Regions from separate parts of the Pseudomonas sp. Eth.TT006 genome, predicted to be linked through region 3. Evidence: riboswitches for the same ligand, from Rfam matches in the RefSeq annotation. Region 3 holds a riboswitch; each other region holds the start of a gene.

Region 1 (5,331 bases), on a different contig from region 3:
GTCCTGAGCAGGTGCATGGTTTAAACGCTGAGCGCGGCGCGCAGTTGCGCTTCGAGTTGCGCGGCGTCGAGTTCCTGACCGATCAGCACCAGACGGGTGACGCGCGCCTCCTCGGCGCCCCACTGACGGTCGAAGTGCTTGTCGAAACGCGTGCCCACGCCTTGAATCAGCAGGCGCATCGGTTTGTTCGGGATCGCCGCGAAACCCTTCACACGCAGGATGCCGTGCTGTACCACCAGCTGCGTCAGCGCGTCGAGCAACAGGCTCTCATCGGCTTGCGGCAGTTCAATGGAGATCGAATCGAAGGCGTCGTGATCGTGGTCATCGTGATCGTCATCACCGTCGTGGTGGTGATCGTGATGGCTGTGGCGGCTGTCGATGTGTTCTTCGGAACCGGCACCGAGGCCGATCAGCACGTCGAGCGGCAGACGGCCGTTGCTGGCTTCGATGATTTTTACCGCCGGCGGCAGTTCTTCGGCGACTTCAGCACGTACGCGCGCCAGATCTTCCGGGCTGGTCTGGTCAGCCTTGTTGAGGATCACCAGGTCGGCGCTGGCCAGTTGGTCAGCGAACAGTTCGTGCAGCGGCGATTCGTGATCGAGGTTCGGGTCGAGTTTGCGCTGGGCATCGACCTGATCCGGGAAGGCGGCGAAGGTGCCAGCGGCCACCGCCGGGCTGTCGACCACGGTGATCACCGCATCAACGGTGCAGGCACTGCGGATTTCCGGCCACTGGAACGCTTGCACCAGCGGTTTTGGCAGGGCCAGGCCCGAGGTTTCGATGAGGATGTGATCGAGATCGCCGCGACGGGCGACCAGTTCGCGCATCACCGGGAAGAACTCTTCCTGAACCGTGCAGCACAGGCAGCCGTTGGCCAGTTCGTAGACGCGGCCGGTGGCTTCTTCTTCGGTGCAGCCGATGGTGCATTGCTTGAGAATTTCACCGTCGATACCCAGCTCGCCGAACTCGTTGACGATCACCGCGATACGGCGGCCCTGAGCGTTGTCGAGCATGTGCCGCAGCAAGGTGGTTTTGCCCGAGCCGAGGAAACCGGTGACGATGGTGACGGGGAGTTTGGCCAGTGTTTTCATCGGTATGCCTTTGGCAAAGCGGCGGGCATACGGGACGAGATCCGCTGCGAGCGTGCGCGCGGAAGAATTCGCCACCGGATCACCCCGCCCGGTTGTAGTGAGAAATCGGTCACGAGGCAGGTCTCCTGGCTGACGGTGTTCGGACCTTGGGCCCGGCATTCGCTGCGCCTTCCCGCTGGCTCTGGATTGAGCTGGCAGTGGCGTGGCAGCGAACATCACCGTTCACAGTTGCGGGGGCAGCCGCGGCTTTGACCGCGTTCCCTTCTTAGCTTCGGCATCGCCGAAGAACCTCGAAAGTGCAAGGCTACGCATCGTGTTGGGGTGGGTCAATGGGCTTTTGGGGTTGTTTGAGTTGGGGGCAGATCCGTTGCTGCGGGTGTCGCGGCTGGCGCTGAGTCCCTTTTTTGAAACGCCAAAAAGGATCAGTGGTTTTGGGTTTGTCTGGATTGGGGGCATATCCATTTCTTCGGGTGCTGCCGCTGGCGGTTTCGCTCTTACAGCGAGTCACCTTTTCCAGACGCCGAAAAGGTAACCCAAAAGGCTTGCCCCGGCGTACGGCACTTCGCTGAGGCTCAGTGTTCCCTCGCTACGGTGTCCATCAGGGGGCATCGCCTACGGTTTGCTTCGCTGCACCTCCTCTCGATGTATGCGGCTGCGCCGCACGGCGCTGCGCGCCTACCCCCTGATGGACACCTACGCTCGGCCTGCCGATGGGGCGGGAAGTCAAAAGCCAGATCAAGAGCCAAAGCCAAAGCCAAAGCCAAAGCAGATCAAAAGATCGCAGCCTTCGGCAGCTCCTACATGGGATGCGTTCAAAGAATTCGGTCGGCTGGCAGGCCGCCATCGCGAGCAGGCTCACTCCTACAGTTCAGATCGCGTGCAACCCATGCGGCGAAGCCGCCCCACTCAACAGGATGAGCGTTAGCTCGGCTGCGGCTTTTGATCTTGATCCACGGGCGACGTCGGGAGGCTGAGTGGAGGGATTGATCCGGGGGTGGGAGCGCAGCGACCGTTTGGCGCAGCCAAACACAGCGAGAGGAGGTGCAGCGAAGCAAACCGTAGGCGCTGCGCCCAGATCAATCCCGGAGCGAAGGGACCCCGAGCCCCAGCGAGCGGGCCGGACGTAGGAGCAAGCGTTTTTTTGCTTACTTTTTTTAGGCGTTTGTAAAAAAAGTGAGTCGCCGTAAGGGCGAAACCCTAAGTGGCCGTTACCGCAGCAACGGATATGCCCCCAATACAAGACAATACAACCCATCCAATTGACTCAAATCCCCAGCCCATGCTCTCCTACACAACTTGTTACGGGTGCCCTTCACAGGGTGAAACGGGAAACCGGTGAATCATGTGCTTTACTCAAAGCCATGTCAGTCCGGTGCTGCCCCCGCAACGGTAAGCGAGCGAAGCGTCAGATCCACTGTGCCGGTATGGCATGGGAAGGTGATGCTTGCAGGTCGGCCCCACGCCAACCCCTCGCGAGCCCGGAGACCGGCCCGCAACACACAGCGCGCACCTTGCGCCGCTGACCACGACAACCCGCGGTGGGCGGGCGCTGTTCGACCCCCTGCGTGCCTGACTCGCAGGGGTCTTCATGCGCTCCGTTTACCCGCTGACATTCCAGAGGGAAGCGCTATGTCGATCATCAGCAGCACCGGCAGCACCACCGCCAAAATTTCCAGCACCAGCACCTTGACCCAGCGCCTGACAGCGGCGATCTTCGCCTCGATCCTTGGTGCAGGCCTCGTCTACTTCGCCGGTTTCTCGCACATCGAAGCGGTGCACAACGCCGCCCACGATACCCGCCACAGCGCCGCGTTCCCGTGCCACTGAGACCTGCCGACATGATCAAGCGTATCGCGCAAACTGCAGGTTTCACCGGCCTGCTGGCCGCCCTGCTGCTGACCTTGCTGCAGAGCTTTTGGGTCTCTCCACTGATTCTGCAGGCCGAAACCTACGAGAAATCCGAACCGGTGGCGGTTCATGAACACGCCGCTGGCGTGGCTGCGCACAGCCACGACGCCGAGGCCTGGGAGCCGGAAAACGGCTGGCAGCGGGTGGTTTCGACCACTGGCGGCAATCTGGTGGTGGCGGTCGGTTTCGCGTTGATGCTCGCCGGTCTTTACACCCTGCGCGCCCCAACGAAAACCTCGCAGGGCCTGCTCTGGGGTCTGGCCGGATACGCGACTTTCGTCCTCGCCCCGACCCTCGGCCTGCCGCCTGAGCTGCCGGGCACTGCAGCGGCGGATCTGGCGTCGCGGCAGACGTGGTGGATCGGCACCGCCGCCTCTACCGCCGTCGGCCTGGCATTGATCGTGTTCAGCCGTCAATGGCTGATGAAGCTGCTGGGCGTGGCGATTCTGGCCGTGCCGCACGTGATTGGCGCTCCGCAACCGGAAGTGCATTCGATGCTCGCACCGCAAGCCCTGGAAGCGCAGTTCAAAATCGCTTCGCAGCTGACCAACGTGGCGTTCTGGCTGGCTTTGGGCCTGATCAGTGCCTGGTTGTTCCGCCGCAAGAACGATGGTCAATACCACGCATGACCGCTGACCGCGCAGCGCCGACCTTCGTGGTCGGCCTCGGCTGCCAGCGCGGCTGCCCGGTCAGTACCCTGCGCGCGCTGCTCGATCAGGCGTTGCAGGCGCATCGCATCGAGCTGCGAGCGATCAGAGCCTTGGCCAGCATCGATTTGAAGCGCGACGAGCCGGGCTTGCAGGAGCTCGCCGCGCAACTGGCGTTGCCGCTGCAGTATTTCAGCAGTGAACAACTGGCCAGCTATCAGCCACGCCTGAGTCATCAGTCACAGATTGCCTTCGAGCGCACCGGTTGCTATGGCGTGGCGGAAAGCGCGGCACTGGCGCTCGCCGAACAACTGATTCAAGCCCCGGCAAAACTGCTGATTCCCCGGCAAAAATACGCTCAGGCCACGCTGGCGTTGGCCGGTGCCGCGTAAAACCCCGATAATCACCCTGTTTGATCATGAGCAATCTTCATCTGAAGCACTGCCCTGCCCCGTTTTCCACAGGATTTATTCATGACTGTCTATTTCATCGGTGCCGGCCCCGGCGATCCGGAATTGATTACCGTCAAAGGCCAGCGGCTGATTCGCCGCTGCCCGGTGATCATCTACGCCGGCTCGCTGGTGCCGGCCGCCGTGCTTGAGGGGCATCAGGCCGAAACCGTGGTCAACAGCGCCGAATTGCACCTGGAGCAGATCATCGATTTGATCAAAACTGCCCACGGCAAAGGCCAGGATGTGGCACGGGTGCATTCGGGTGACCCGAGCCTGTATGGCGCGATTGGCGAGCAGATTCGTTATCTGCGCGAACTGGATATCCCTTTCGAAATCATCCCCGGCGTCACCGCCACCGCTGCCTGCGCAGCCTTGCTCGGCGCCGAACTGACCCTGCCGGATGTATCGCAAAGCGTGATTCTGACCCGTTACGCCGACAAGACCGCGATGCCCGTCGGCGAAGAGCTCGGCAGCCTGGCGCAGCATGGCGCGACCATGGCGATTCATCTGGGGGTCAACCATCTGCAGAAAATCATCGCCGAACTGCTGCCGCATTACGGCGCAGATTGCCCGATCGCGGTGATTCACCGGGCGACGTGGCCGGATCAGGATTGGGTGCTGGGGACACTGGAGGACATTGCCGCGAAGGTTGAGGCCAAAGGGTTTCGGCGTACGGCGTTGATTCTCGTGGGTCGGGTGCTGGGCAGTGAGGTGTTCAGCGAGTCGTCGCTGTATCGCGCGGGGCATGCGCATCTTTACCGGCCCTGAGTCGGAGGATTTTTGTGGCAAAGTGCAAAACCTGTGGCGAGGGGATTTATCCCCGATGAACTGCGCAGCAGTTGCTTTTTTGGGGCTGCTTCGCAACCCATCGGGGATAAATCCCCTCGCCACACAGTTGTCGCTCTGATTAATTCAGGGCATAAAAAAACGGCGCTCACGGACGCCGTTTTTCATATTCGCAGCGAACACCTTACTCAGTAGTAGGCGTTTTCTTTCTGCGTGTGGTCGGTCACGTCGCGGACGCCCTTGAGCTCGGGAATGCGCTCGAGCAAGGTGCGTTCGATGCCTTCCTTCAAGGTTACGTCGGCCTGGCCGCAGCCTTGGCAACCACCGCCGAACTGCAGCACGGCGATGCCGTCCTCGACCACATCGATCAGGCTGACCTGACCGCCGTGGCTGGCCAGCCCCGGGTTGATCTCGGTTTGCAGGTAGTAATTGATGCGCTCGTTGACC
Region 2 (5,331 bases), on a different contig from region 3:
CACGTCGGCAGCGATCAGAAACAACGCGCCGCCCAAGGCACTGGCGGGCAACAGACGCGCATGCCCGGTGCCCAGCAACAGCCGCGCCGCATGCGGAATCACCAGACCGACAAAGCCGATCGAACCGACAATCGACACCATCACTGCGGTCACCAGCGCTGCGCAGCCGATCAGCACGAACTGCACCCGCCGCACCGGAATGCCGAGGGACGCCGCCGAGTCCGCGCCAAAAGTGAACGCATCCAGCGCCCGCCGATGCCACAGGCACACCGCCAGCCCCGCCAGCGCGACCGGCACCGCCAGCCACACCGACGGCCAGCGCACGCCGCCGAGATTGCCCAGCAGCCAGAACATGATCCCGCGCGCCTGCTCGGAACTCGCCGAACGGGTGATCAGAAACGCCGTGAGCGCGTTGAACAACTGCGAGCCGGCAATCCCCGCCAGAATGATCTGCCCGGTGCCATTGGCGCTGCCGCTGACACGGGCCAGGACAATCACCAGCACGAACGCGGTCACTGCACCGGCGAAGGCGCCGACCGACAGCGAAATCACCCCGGCGCCGACGCCCAGCAAGGCAACCATCACCGCACCGGTCGAGGCGCCGGCGGAAATCCCCAGCAGGTACGGATCGGCCAGCGGATTGCGCAGCAGCGATTGCAGAATCACCCCGCAAGTCGCCAGCCCGGCACCGCAAGCAGCGGCGACCAGGGCGCGGGTCAGCCGGTAGTTCCAGACGATGCCTTCGTCGATGGGATCGAGCGCATGGCCGGCGGCCCACAGTTTGTTGGCCAGCACCTGCATGACCACGTCCGGCGCAATGGGCGTTTCGCCGATGGCCACACCCGCAATGACCGCGATCAGCAGAATCAGCAGGGCCAGCGACAGACGGATCAGGCTTTTGCTCATTGCGGCAGGTCGTAGCCGTTGATGGCGGCGGCCAGTTGTTCCAGGCCATCGAACATGCGCAGGCTGGCCTGCAGGGCCATGGCGTCGAGGATGATGATGCGGTTGTTTTTCACCGCGTCCATGTTGCGCGTCACCGGGTCGCTGCGCAGGAAGGCGAGTTTTTTCTCGTAGTCGTCAGCGGGGAAGCGTCGGCGATCCATGCGTGCGATCACCAGAAAGGTCGGGTTGGCCTTGGCGATGGTTTCCCAGCCGACGGTCGGCCACTCCTCATCGGACTCGACGATGTTGCGCACGCCAAGCGTGCTGAGCATGAAGTCAGGCACGCCTTTGTGGCCCGCGACAAACGGCTCGACGTTGAGTTGCGCACTGGAAAACCACACCAGCGCGCTAAGGTCTTTGTGCTTCACGGTTTGCGCGGTGGCAATCGAGCGGGCGAGGCTGGCCTTGAGTTGGGCGTTGAGCTGCTCGCCACGGTCGCGCACATCGAAGATTTCGGCCAGCTGACTGACGCTTTTGTAGATCGTCTCGATGCGAAACGGAGCGAGCCGCGTGCCGTCGGCGCCGACCAGATTGTCTTTGGCTTCGCAGTCGGACGGCAGCAGATAAGTGGGGATTTGCAGCTCATGAAACTGCTCGCGGGTGCCGACCGCGCCTTGCGGGCCGACCATCCACTCCAGTTCCACGGCGACCAGTTCCGGGCGTTTACCGATCACCGCTTCGAAGCTCGGCTCGTTGTCGGCGAGGCGCTCAATGCTCTCGTTTTGTGCTTTGTATTGCGCCAGGACGTTGTTGAACCACAACGAGGTGCCGACCACTTTGTCGCTCAGGTCCATGGCGTAGAGCATTTCGGTGGCGGCCTGGCCGATGCTGACGGTGCGGCTCGGGGCGTGCTGAAACGTCAGCGTGCTGCCGCAGTTTTCGATGGTCAGCGGATAGTGCCCAGGCGTTGCGTGGGCGAGGGCGCTGAAGGCCAGACCGGTGATCAAAGTGGCAACGCGGGGCAGCGACATGCGGCAGTCTCCAATGGAACCGTACGGGGAGCGGGCGCGTACGGACTGGAAACACATCATGGAACGCCGCCGGGACAGCTGCGCAAGGCCGGCCATCCCACAACAATGCGCGCGGCACGATGTCCTTCCCGGACACCCCGCCGGTTAGTGAATTACTCGGCCGGCAGGTCTCCTGACTGATGCGTCATCGCCCGGGCTCCGGCCTTCCCGGGTCTTCACCCAGTGGCAGTCGTGGAGCAGGCTCGGCACCTACAGTTGCGGGGGCAGTTCCGATCAATGCGCGGCGCGCACCTCGGATTCCCTATTATTCCCGTTCGGGAACCGGCGCCGGCATGGTAGCGGATAGTGCTGAGTAAAGGGAGTTGCAATGCACAGGATCCATGGAAGAGAACCCTGTAGCGAGGGGATTTATCCCCGATGGACTGCGCAGCAGGCCCGTTTTTTGGGGCCGCTACGCGACCCATCGGGGATAAATCCCCTCACCACAAGAGATCCTTGTCTGGAGAAGTTGCGGGGGATCAGTGCTGGCTCATCAAACCGTGCAGCACGCCCAGACGCAGACCCGGTTCGGACGGGAGCATTTGCGCGATGCCGAACGCCTTGAACGCGGCAAGCATGATCGCCAGACCGCCGGGCAGGATGCTTTCGCGATGCGGCTGCAGGCCGGCGAGTTTCAGCTGGCGCACGTTCTGTACCTGCAGCAGCAACAGCGACAGGCGAAGCAGGCCGGCATAGGTGATGCCGTCCTCGGCAAAGTCGTTGAGACGGTTGGCCTTGAGTACTTTGGCGAGCATGCGCGCGGTGCCGGAGGAGCCGATGGTCTGCTGCCAGCCCTGCGCGCGATAACGCCGGGCGACTTTTTCCAACTGCAGGAGGGCGAAGCGCTCGGCTTCCTGCAGGGCGGCGGCGGAAATCTCGCCGCCACGGAAAAACCGCGCGCTCAACGTACCGCTGCCGATGGCGATGCTTTCGGTCAGCAACGGTTGCGCGCCCTGGCCGAGGATCAGCTCGGTCGAGCCACCACCGATGTCGACCACCAGCCGCAGGTCGTGCGCGTCGGGCAGGGTGTGGGCGACGCCGGCGTAGACCAGTTGCGCCTCTTCGTGGCCGGAAATAACATCGATGCGAAACCCCAGATGCTTTTCCGCGCTGGCGAGAAACAGCGGCGCATTGTCCGCCTCGCGCACGGCGCTGGTGGCCACAGCGCGTACACGGCCCGGTTCGAAGCCGCGCAGCTTCTTGCCGAACCGCGCCAGCGCCTGCCAGCCACGAGTCAGCGCCAGGGCATCCAGCGTACCGCCGTCAAAGCCCTCGGCGAGGCGCACCGGTTCGCGCAGGGTTTTCACTTCCTGGATCTGCAGGCCCTTCCGGCTGCGCACCGACTGCCCGATCATCAGGCGAAAGGCATTCGAACCCAGGTCGATGGCGGCAAACAGTGCGTCGTCGTCTTTCATGAGAGTCCTTGCAAACGTGCGGCGATGACTCGCGGTGGCGAGGAGTGTGCCGTGCGGTTGATGACATCCTGATGACGCGGGTGGGGCGCTTCGATGAAGGTAAGCCTGTGAAATTCCTGTAGGAGCTGCCGCAGGCTGCGATCTTTTGACTTTGATCTTGTGAAAAGCAAGATCAAAAGATCGCAGCCTTCGGCAGCTCCTACAGGGATCGGGTTTGCAATCTCGACGGGGTGTTGGGTAATATACGTTCCATATACACAACGTATCGGATTCGTTTATGGGTATCGTCAAGATTTCCGAGGACATGCACGAGAACCTGCGCATCTCCAGCACTGCCCTCAGCCGCTCGATCAACGCGCAGGCCGAGCACTGGATGCGCATCGGCATGCTCGCCGAGCTGCACCCCAACCTCGACCACAGCGCCATTTGCCGCTTGCTGATCCGCGCCGAACAGAACGGCGGGCTGGATCTGCATCAACTGACTCAGGAAGCCGTCAGCGCATGAGAAACCCGATCAAGATCAACACCCCCGCCGAGATCGCCCAGTCACGCGCCGCCGGCCAACTCGCCGCCGAAGTGCTGGCGATGCTGGTGCCGCATGTGCAGGCCGGGGTGACCACCGATGAGCTGGATCGGCTGTGCAACGACTACATCGTCAATGTGCAGAAGGCGATTCCGGCCAACGTCGGCTATCACGGCTTCCCGAAAACCGTCTGCGCTTCGGTCAACGACGTGGTGTGTCACGGCATTCCATCGGGCACGCCACTGAAGGACGGCGACATCCTCAACCTCGACATCGCGGTGATCAAGGACGGCTGGTTCGGCGACACCAGCCGCATGTACGTGGTCGGTGAGGCGACGCCTGAAGCGCAACACCTGATCAAGACCACGTACGACGCCATGTGCGCGGGCATTCGCGTGGTCAAACCGGGCGCGACACTGGGCGACATCGGCCATGCGATCCAGAGTCTGGCGGAGCGGGAAGGCTTCAGTGTGGTGCGCGAGTATTGCGGGCACGGCATCGGCAAGGTCTATCACGATGAACCGCAGATTCTGCACTACGGCTTTCCCAATCAGGGCATGAAGCTCAAGGCTGGGATGATCTTCACCGTCGAACCGATGCTCAATGCCGGCAAGCGCCATGTGAAGAACATGCCGGATGGCTGGACGGTGCTGACCAAGGACGGCTCGCTGTCGGCGCAGTGGGAGCACATGGTGGCGGTGACGGAGACCGGGTTCGAAATCCTCACGGCGTGGCCGGATCAAATCGAAGGCTATGCCCCAATTACCTGAACACCACTAAACCCCTGTGGGAGCGGGCTTGCTCGCGAAGAGGCCGTGTCAGTCAACATCTCCATTGCATGACACACCGCATTCGCGAGCAAGCCCGCTCCCACATTTGGAATGCATTCCTGTAGGAGCTGTCGAAGGCTGCGATCTTTTGACTTTGATGGTTAAAAAACAAGATCAAAAGATCGCAGCCTGCGGCAGCTCCTACAGGGGGCTCAGTGGGCCCCGGCGGCTTTGTTGAGGTCGCCTTCGGTCCACTCGGTATACACGCAGGCATCCGCCGTGGCCCAGCGCACGCGCACCGGATCCCCGGCCTTGAGCGGCATGCCCGCGGCCGACAAGGCCTTGACCGTCATCGACGTCCCGCCCGAAGTGACCACGCTGCAAGTCTGGCTCTCACCAAGAAACAGCACTTCCACCACCTGCGCTGACACCTCATTCCAGCCCGCCGCCAACGGCTCTTCGCTGGCCTGCTGCACGCTCAGCGCCAGAGCTTTTTCCGGGCGCACCATCAGCAGCACATCCTGATCGGTATGCAGTCCGGCGGTCAGCCGAATCGACAGCGACTGCCCCTCGAAATTCGCCGCCGCGTTGCCTTGCGCCTTGAGCTTGAGGAAGTTCGAGTTGCCGAGGAACGAGGCGACAAACGCATTCGGCGGGTTCTGATACAG
Region 3 (5,331 bases):
CCATAGAAGCCGCCGTCCTTGACCGACGTGATGTAGTCCGGCACCAGGTCGCTGCCGATCTCGTCACGCTCATTGACCGCCGTCCACAGCGCGCCCGTGGTCGGCTCCCACGCCAGACCGTTGGGGTTGCGGATGCCCGAGGCGAAGATCCGGTGATTGCCGGTCGCCCGGTCCACTTCCCAGATCGCCGCGCGACCTTCTTCTTTGTCCAGACCGTTTTCGCCGACGTTGCTGTTTGAACCGACGGTGACGTACAGCTTGCTGCCGTCCTTGCTGGCGATGACGTTCTTGGTCCAATGGTGATTCAGTGTGCCACCCGGCAAGTCGGTGACTTTGATCGGCTGGGTCTTGATCTCGGTCGCACCCGGTTCGTAATGAAAGCGCAGCAGTCGATCGGTATCGGCGACATACAGATCGTTGCCGACCAAGGTCATGCCGAATGGCGAGTTGAGGTTCTGCAGGAACACCGTGCGCGTCTCGGCCACGCCATCGTGATCGGCATCGCGCAGCAGGGTAATGCGATTCGGGCTCGGTACGCCGGCGCCGGCCTTGCCCATGACTTTCTTCATTACCCAGCCACGCACGCCGCTGCTGTCGTCGGGCTTGGGCGGTGCGTTGGTTTCTGCCACCAGCACGTCACCGTTGGGCAACACGTAGAGCCAGCGCGGGTGATCGAGGTCTTCGGCAAACGCGGCCACTTGCGTGCCGGCTGCTGCGGTCGGTTTGCCGCCGGCCGGCCAGCCAACCGCCGGGGCGATGTTAACGGTCGGGATCAGGGTCTTGTTCGGCTCGGGCAGTTTCGGGGCCGGGCCGGTACCGTCGGAGACTTGCAGGCTGGAGGATTCACCGCAGGCGGTGAGCCCTCCGGCGAGGGCGATGACGAGAGCGAGTCGGGTTTTGCGCATTACTGATCTTCCCTATGAATGCATTCCTAATCATAGAGGAGCCTGCGCACCCGATGGTTCAACCGCTCAGCCGCGGGCCTCTTTGAACAGCACGGCGATCCCGGGGTGATAGTTGCCCGCTTCGCTGCGCAATTTGCGGTAGGCGTAGGGGAAATACCAGGCGACGGCGCAGGTGTGTTCCTTCTGCAGGTCGTCGACCATGTCCTGCAACTCTTCCGGGCTGGCGCTGTGCTGGGCCCTTTGCGGGGCGACGAACAGGCAGCCGAGCCTGATGTCGCTGGCGAAACTGATGCGTTTCGCCTCGCTGGTGATGTCCTGCAGTGCCTGGGTCAGATTCAGGTTGTTGACTCGCGGCCAGCGCTGGGTCGCCTGCAGGTAGGCGCGGTCTTCGGCTCCGGCGATAAACAGATCGGCGCGGGCATTGCGTTCGCCGTCCTCGTTCTGCTTGCGCGTGGCCGTGTCGCTCAGCGTGACCAGCTCAGCCATCCAGGCGGCAGCGGAGAGCAATCCGAGATTGGCTTTCTCGTCATGCCAGTAAGGGGGCTCGTTGTCGCCGCGCACCGCGTTGTAGCGATCGATACAGTCAAACCAGCGTTCAAGCATCGGGCGCATGAATTCCAGGCGCGGGTTGCTGATGATCATGCCTTGCATCGTCATCATCCTTATTGTTGTGAGTGCTTTTTCAGTCAAAAGCATGGCTCTTTGATATCACTTGTCTCAGCATGGCACAAGATTGGCGTCAGATAATTGATCGGCGGCAGTTATTCGCTCGACGGCCCCCTCTTTAATTGACGCTCCACCCCCAACCCTCTAACCTTCGCGGCTTGTTTCAGGTGCTCTGTGACGGGTGTCGACAGAGTGAAACAGGGAAGCCGGTGAGGGTTGTCTTCAGACGAAGAGCGATCACACGATCCCGGCGCTGCCCCCGCAACGGTAAATGAGTAAAAGCTGCGCCTTGAGCCACTGCCTCGACAGAAGCGGGAAGGCGCGCAGCCAGGCGATGCGCCGCTCATGAGCCCGGAGACCGGCCTGATCCATCCAGCGGCATCACGGTGGGCGATGCCAGGCTTTTTGCCGTCTATTCTTGTGCCTGCCCGCCGTTATTCAGCCTCAACGGAGAGCTCCCCCATGACCGATTCCCCCGAGCGCGACGCACGCCATCTGGCGCGCATGCAGCGCAAAAAAGCCGTGATCGACGAACGCATCGCCAATTCGCCCGACGAGTGCGGTCTGGTGCTGGTGCTGACCGGCAACGGCAAGGGCAAAAGCAGCTCGGCGTTCGGCATGCTCGCCCGCGCCATGGGCCACGGCATGCAGTGCGGCGTGGTGCAATTCATCAAGGGCCGCAACAGCACCGGCGAAGAGCTGTTCTTCCGCCGCTTCCCCGAGCAAGTGCGCTTCCACGTGATGGGCGAGGGCTTCACCTGGGAGACCCAGGACCGCCAGCGCGACATCGCCGCCGCCGAAGCGGCGTGGGCCGTGTCCCGTGAACTGTTGCGCGATCCGTCGATTGGCCTGGTGGTGCTGGATGAGCTGAACATTGCGCTCAAGCACGGCTACCTCGATCTGGATCAGGTACTCAGTGATCTGCAGGCGCGTCCGCCGATGCAGCACGTGATCGTCACCGGTCGCGGAGCCAAGCCGGAAATGATCGAGATGGGCGACACCGTGACCGAAATGGGCATGCTCAAGCACGCCTTCCAGGCCGGGATCAAAGCGCAGAAAGGCGTCGAACTTTGAATCAACCACGTCACTGCCCGGCGGTGTTGATCGCCGCGCCGGCCTCCGGTCAGGGCAAGACCACCGTTACCGCCGCCCTCGCGCGCCTGCATCGCAATCAGGGGCGCAAGGTGCGCGTGTTCAAATGCGGCCCGGACTTTCTCGATCCGATGATTCTCGAGCGCGCCAGCGGTGCGCCGGTGTATCAACTGGACATGTGGATGGTCGGCGAGCAGGAAAGTCGGCGCCTTTTATGGGAAGCCGCCGGCGAAGCCGATCTCATCCTGATCGAAGGTGTGATGGGCCTGTTCGATGGCACCCCGTCGAGCGCCGATCTGGCGCGGCATTTTGGCGTGCCGGTGCTCGGGGTGATCGACGGCACCGCCATGGCCCAGACCTTTGGCGCCCTGGCGCTGGGACTGGCGCGCTATCAGCCGGACCTGCCGTTCGCTGGCGTGCTGGCCAACCGCGTCGGCACATTGCGCCACGCGCAATTGCTCGAGGGCAGCCTCACTGAAGGCTTGCGCTGGTACGGCGCGCTGTCCCGCGAGACCGGGATCGAACTGCCGAGCCGCCACCTCGGTCTGGTGCAGGCCAGCGAACTGAATGATCTGGACCTGCGCCTCGACGCCGCTGCCGAAGCGTTGGCCAGCAGTTGCGAGGTCGCGCTGCCGCCGGCCGTGGAGTTTGCCGCGCCCACGGTGATCGACGCCGAACCGCTGCTCGAAGGCGTGCGCATTGCCGTAGCCCGCGATGAAGCCTTTGCCTTTACCTACGGCGCCAGTCTCGACCTGCTGCGAGCGATGGGCGCCGAGTTGAGCTTCTTCTCGCCAATCCGCGATACCCGATTGCCCGAGGCTGACAGTCTGTATCTGCCCGGCGGCTACCCGGAATTGCACCATGTCGCGCTGGCGCAAAACACCGCGATGCTCGCGGCGATTCGCGCGCACCACGCCGCCGGCAAACCGCTGCTCGCCGAGTGTGGCGGCATGCTCTATCTGCTCGACGCGTTGACCGATGTCGAAGGCACCCGCGCCGAACTGGTCGGGCTACTGCGCGGCGAGGCGGTGATGCAAAAACGTCTGGCGGCGCTTGCGCTGCAGGTGGTGGATCTGCCGGAAGGCTCACTGCGCGGCCACACCTATCACCACTCGCTGACCAGCACCGAACTGACGCCGATTGCCCGGGGCCTGAGCCCGAATGGCGGACGCGGCGCGGAGGCGGTGTATCGCGAGGGGCGGATGACCGCTTCGTACGTGCACTTTTATTTTCCGTCGAATCCGGGGGCGATTGCTGCGTTGTTTGCGCCAGACCTCAAGGCCGCCATCGCTGGCAAGCCAGCTCCCACAGTGGGCGGTGATTTGCCTGAAGAAATGCATTCCCCTGTGGGAGCTGGCTTGCCAGCGATGGGGCCATGACCGACAACGCCTATTCTGAAGCCGAGCGCGCAGCGGTCTATAAAGCCATCGCCGAACGCCGCGACATGCGCCACTTCACCGGCGGCACGCTCGAGCCTGAACTGCTGCGCCGTCTGCTCGAAGCCGCGCACCAGGCACCCAGCGTCGGCCTGATGCAACCGTGGCGCTTCATCCGTATCAGCGATCGCAAGTTGCGCGGGCAGATCCAGAACCTCGTCGAAGCCGAACGCATCCGCACCGCCGAAGCCCTTGGCGAGCGCAGTGACGAGTTCATGAAGCTCAAGGTCGAAGGCATCAACGACTGCGCCGAAGTGCTGGTCGCGGCGCTGATGGACGATCGGGAAAAGCACATCTTCGGTCGCCGCACATTGCCGGAAATGGACATGGCGTCGTTATCCTGCGCGATCCAGAACCTGTGGCTGGCATCACGCGCCGAAGGGCTGGGCATGGGCTGGGTCTCGCTGTTCGAACCGCAAGCTCTTGCCGATCTGCTGCAATTGCCGGCCGGGGCCAAGCCGTTGGCGGTGTTGTGCCTGGGCCCGGTCAAGGAATTCTATCCGGCGCCGATGCTGGTCCTCGAAGGGTGGGCGCAGGCGCGTCCGCTCCATGAGTTGCTGTATGAAAATTATTGGGGAGTGAGGCAATGAGTGTGGCGTTGTTGAGTGTCGCCGCGGTCGCGCTGGATGCGCTGCTGGGTGAACCGAAACGCTGGCATCCGCTGGTGGCCTTCGGCAATTTTGCCGGGCGCATCGAGCAACGTTTCAATGCGGGTGGGCGCGGCTGGCGCAGTCACGGGGTCACCGCGTGGGTGATCGCGGTGCTGCCGCTGACGCTGCTCGCCACCGCGTTTTCCTGGGCGCCTTACGTCGGCTGGATCGTCGAGATTCTTGCGTTGTATTGCGCGCTCGGCATGCGCAGTCTTGGCGAACACGTCGAACCGGTGGCCAAAGCCCTGCGCAGTGATGATCTGGAAGAGGCGCGTAAACGCGTCGGTTATCTGGTCAGTCGCCAGACCAGCGAACTGGACAGCACTGCGGTCGCGCGCGCCGCTACCGAATCGGTGCTGGAGAACGGCAGTGATGCGGTGTTCGCCGCACTGTTCTGGTTTGTCGTCGCCGGTGCGCCGGGGGTGGTGCTCTATCGTTTGAGCAACACGCTTGATGCGATGTGGGGTTATCGCAATGAACGCTTCGAACGGTTCGGCTGGTGCGCGGCAAAAATCGACGACGTACTCAATTACATTCCGGCACGGCTGGTGGCGCTGACCTACGCGCTGCTGGGCAACACCC

What was found. Region 3 has a riboswitch for cobalamin ahead of cobO (cob(I)yrinic acid a,c-diamide adenosyltransferase). Riboswitches for the same ligand answer to the same signal wherever they lie in the genome.
Region 1: linked by a shared signal. The riboswitch ahead of ACXR0M_RS06585 (CbtB domain-containing protein) and the one ahead of cobO (cob(I)yrinic acid a,c-diamide adenosyltransferase) in region 3 are both predicted to bind cobalamin.
Region 2: linked by a shared signal. The riboswitch ahead of ACXR0M_RS07240 (ABC transporter substrate-binding protein) and the one ahead of cobO (cob(I)yrinic acid a,c-diamide adenosyltransferase) in region 3 are both predicted to bind cobalamin.

Annotation. Positions count from the first base shown of each region.
Region 1 covers NZ_JBTJEN010000003.1:117,301-122,631, forward strand. The annotation lists gene cobN (cobaltochelatase subunit CobN) at 1-17, opposite strand, end outside; gene cobW (cobalamin biosynthesis protein CobW) at 21-1,091, opposite strand; cobalamin riboswitch at 1,190-1,399, opposite strand; cobalamin riboswitch at 2,378-2,599, shown strand; gene ACXR0M_RS06585 (CbtB domain-containing protein) at 2,721-2,918, shown strand; gene ACXR0M_RS06590 (CbtA family protein) at 2,930-3,628, shown strand; gene ACXR0M_RS06595 (cobalamin biosynthesis protein) at 3,625-4,038, shown strand; gene cobM (precorrin-4 C(11)-methyltransferase) at 4,120-4,866, shown strand; gene nfuA (Fe-S biogenesis protein NfuA) at 5,073-5,331, opposite strand, start outside.
Region 2 covers NZ_JBTJEN010000003.1:289,354-294,684, reverse strand. The annotation lists gene ACXR0M_RS07245 (FecCD family ABC transporter permease) at 1-906, opposite strand, end outside; gene ACXR0M_RS07240 (ABC transporter substrate-binding protein) at 903-1,916, opposite strand; cobalamin riboswitch at 2,062-2,257, opposite strand; gene ACXR0M_RS07235 (Ppx/GppA phosphatase family protein) at 2,435-3,370, opposite strand; gene ACXR0M_RS07230 (ParD-like family protein) at 3,648-3,875, shown strand; gene map (type I methionyl aminopeptidase) at 3,872-4,663, shown strand; gene ACXR0M_RS07220 (ABC transporter ATP-binding protein) at 4,876-5,331, opposite strand, start outside.
Region 3 covers NZ_JBTJEN010000015.1:17,415-22,745, reverse strand. The annotation lists gene ACXR0M_RS21615 (PQQ-dependent sugar dehydrogenase) at 1-905, opposite strand, end outside; gene ACXR0M_RS21610 (hypothetical protein) at 972-1,556, opposite strand; cobalamin riboswitch at 1,720-1,952, shown strand; gene cobO (cob(I)yrinic acid a,c-diamide adenosyltransferase) at 2,034-2,645, shown strand; gene ACXR0M_RS21600 (cobyrinate a,c-diamide synthase) at 2,642-4,042, shown strand; gene bluB (5,6-dimethylbenzimidazole synthase) at 4,039-4,689, shown strand; gene cbiB (adenosylcobinamide-phosphate synthase CbiB) at 4,686-5,331, shown strand, end outside.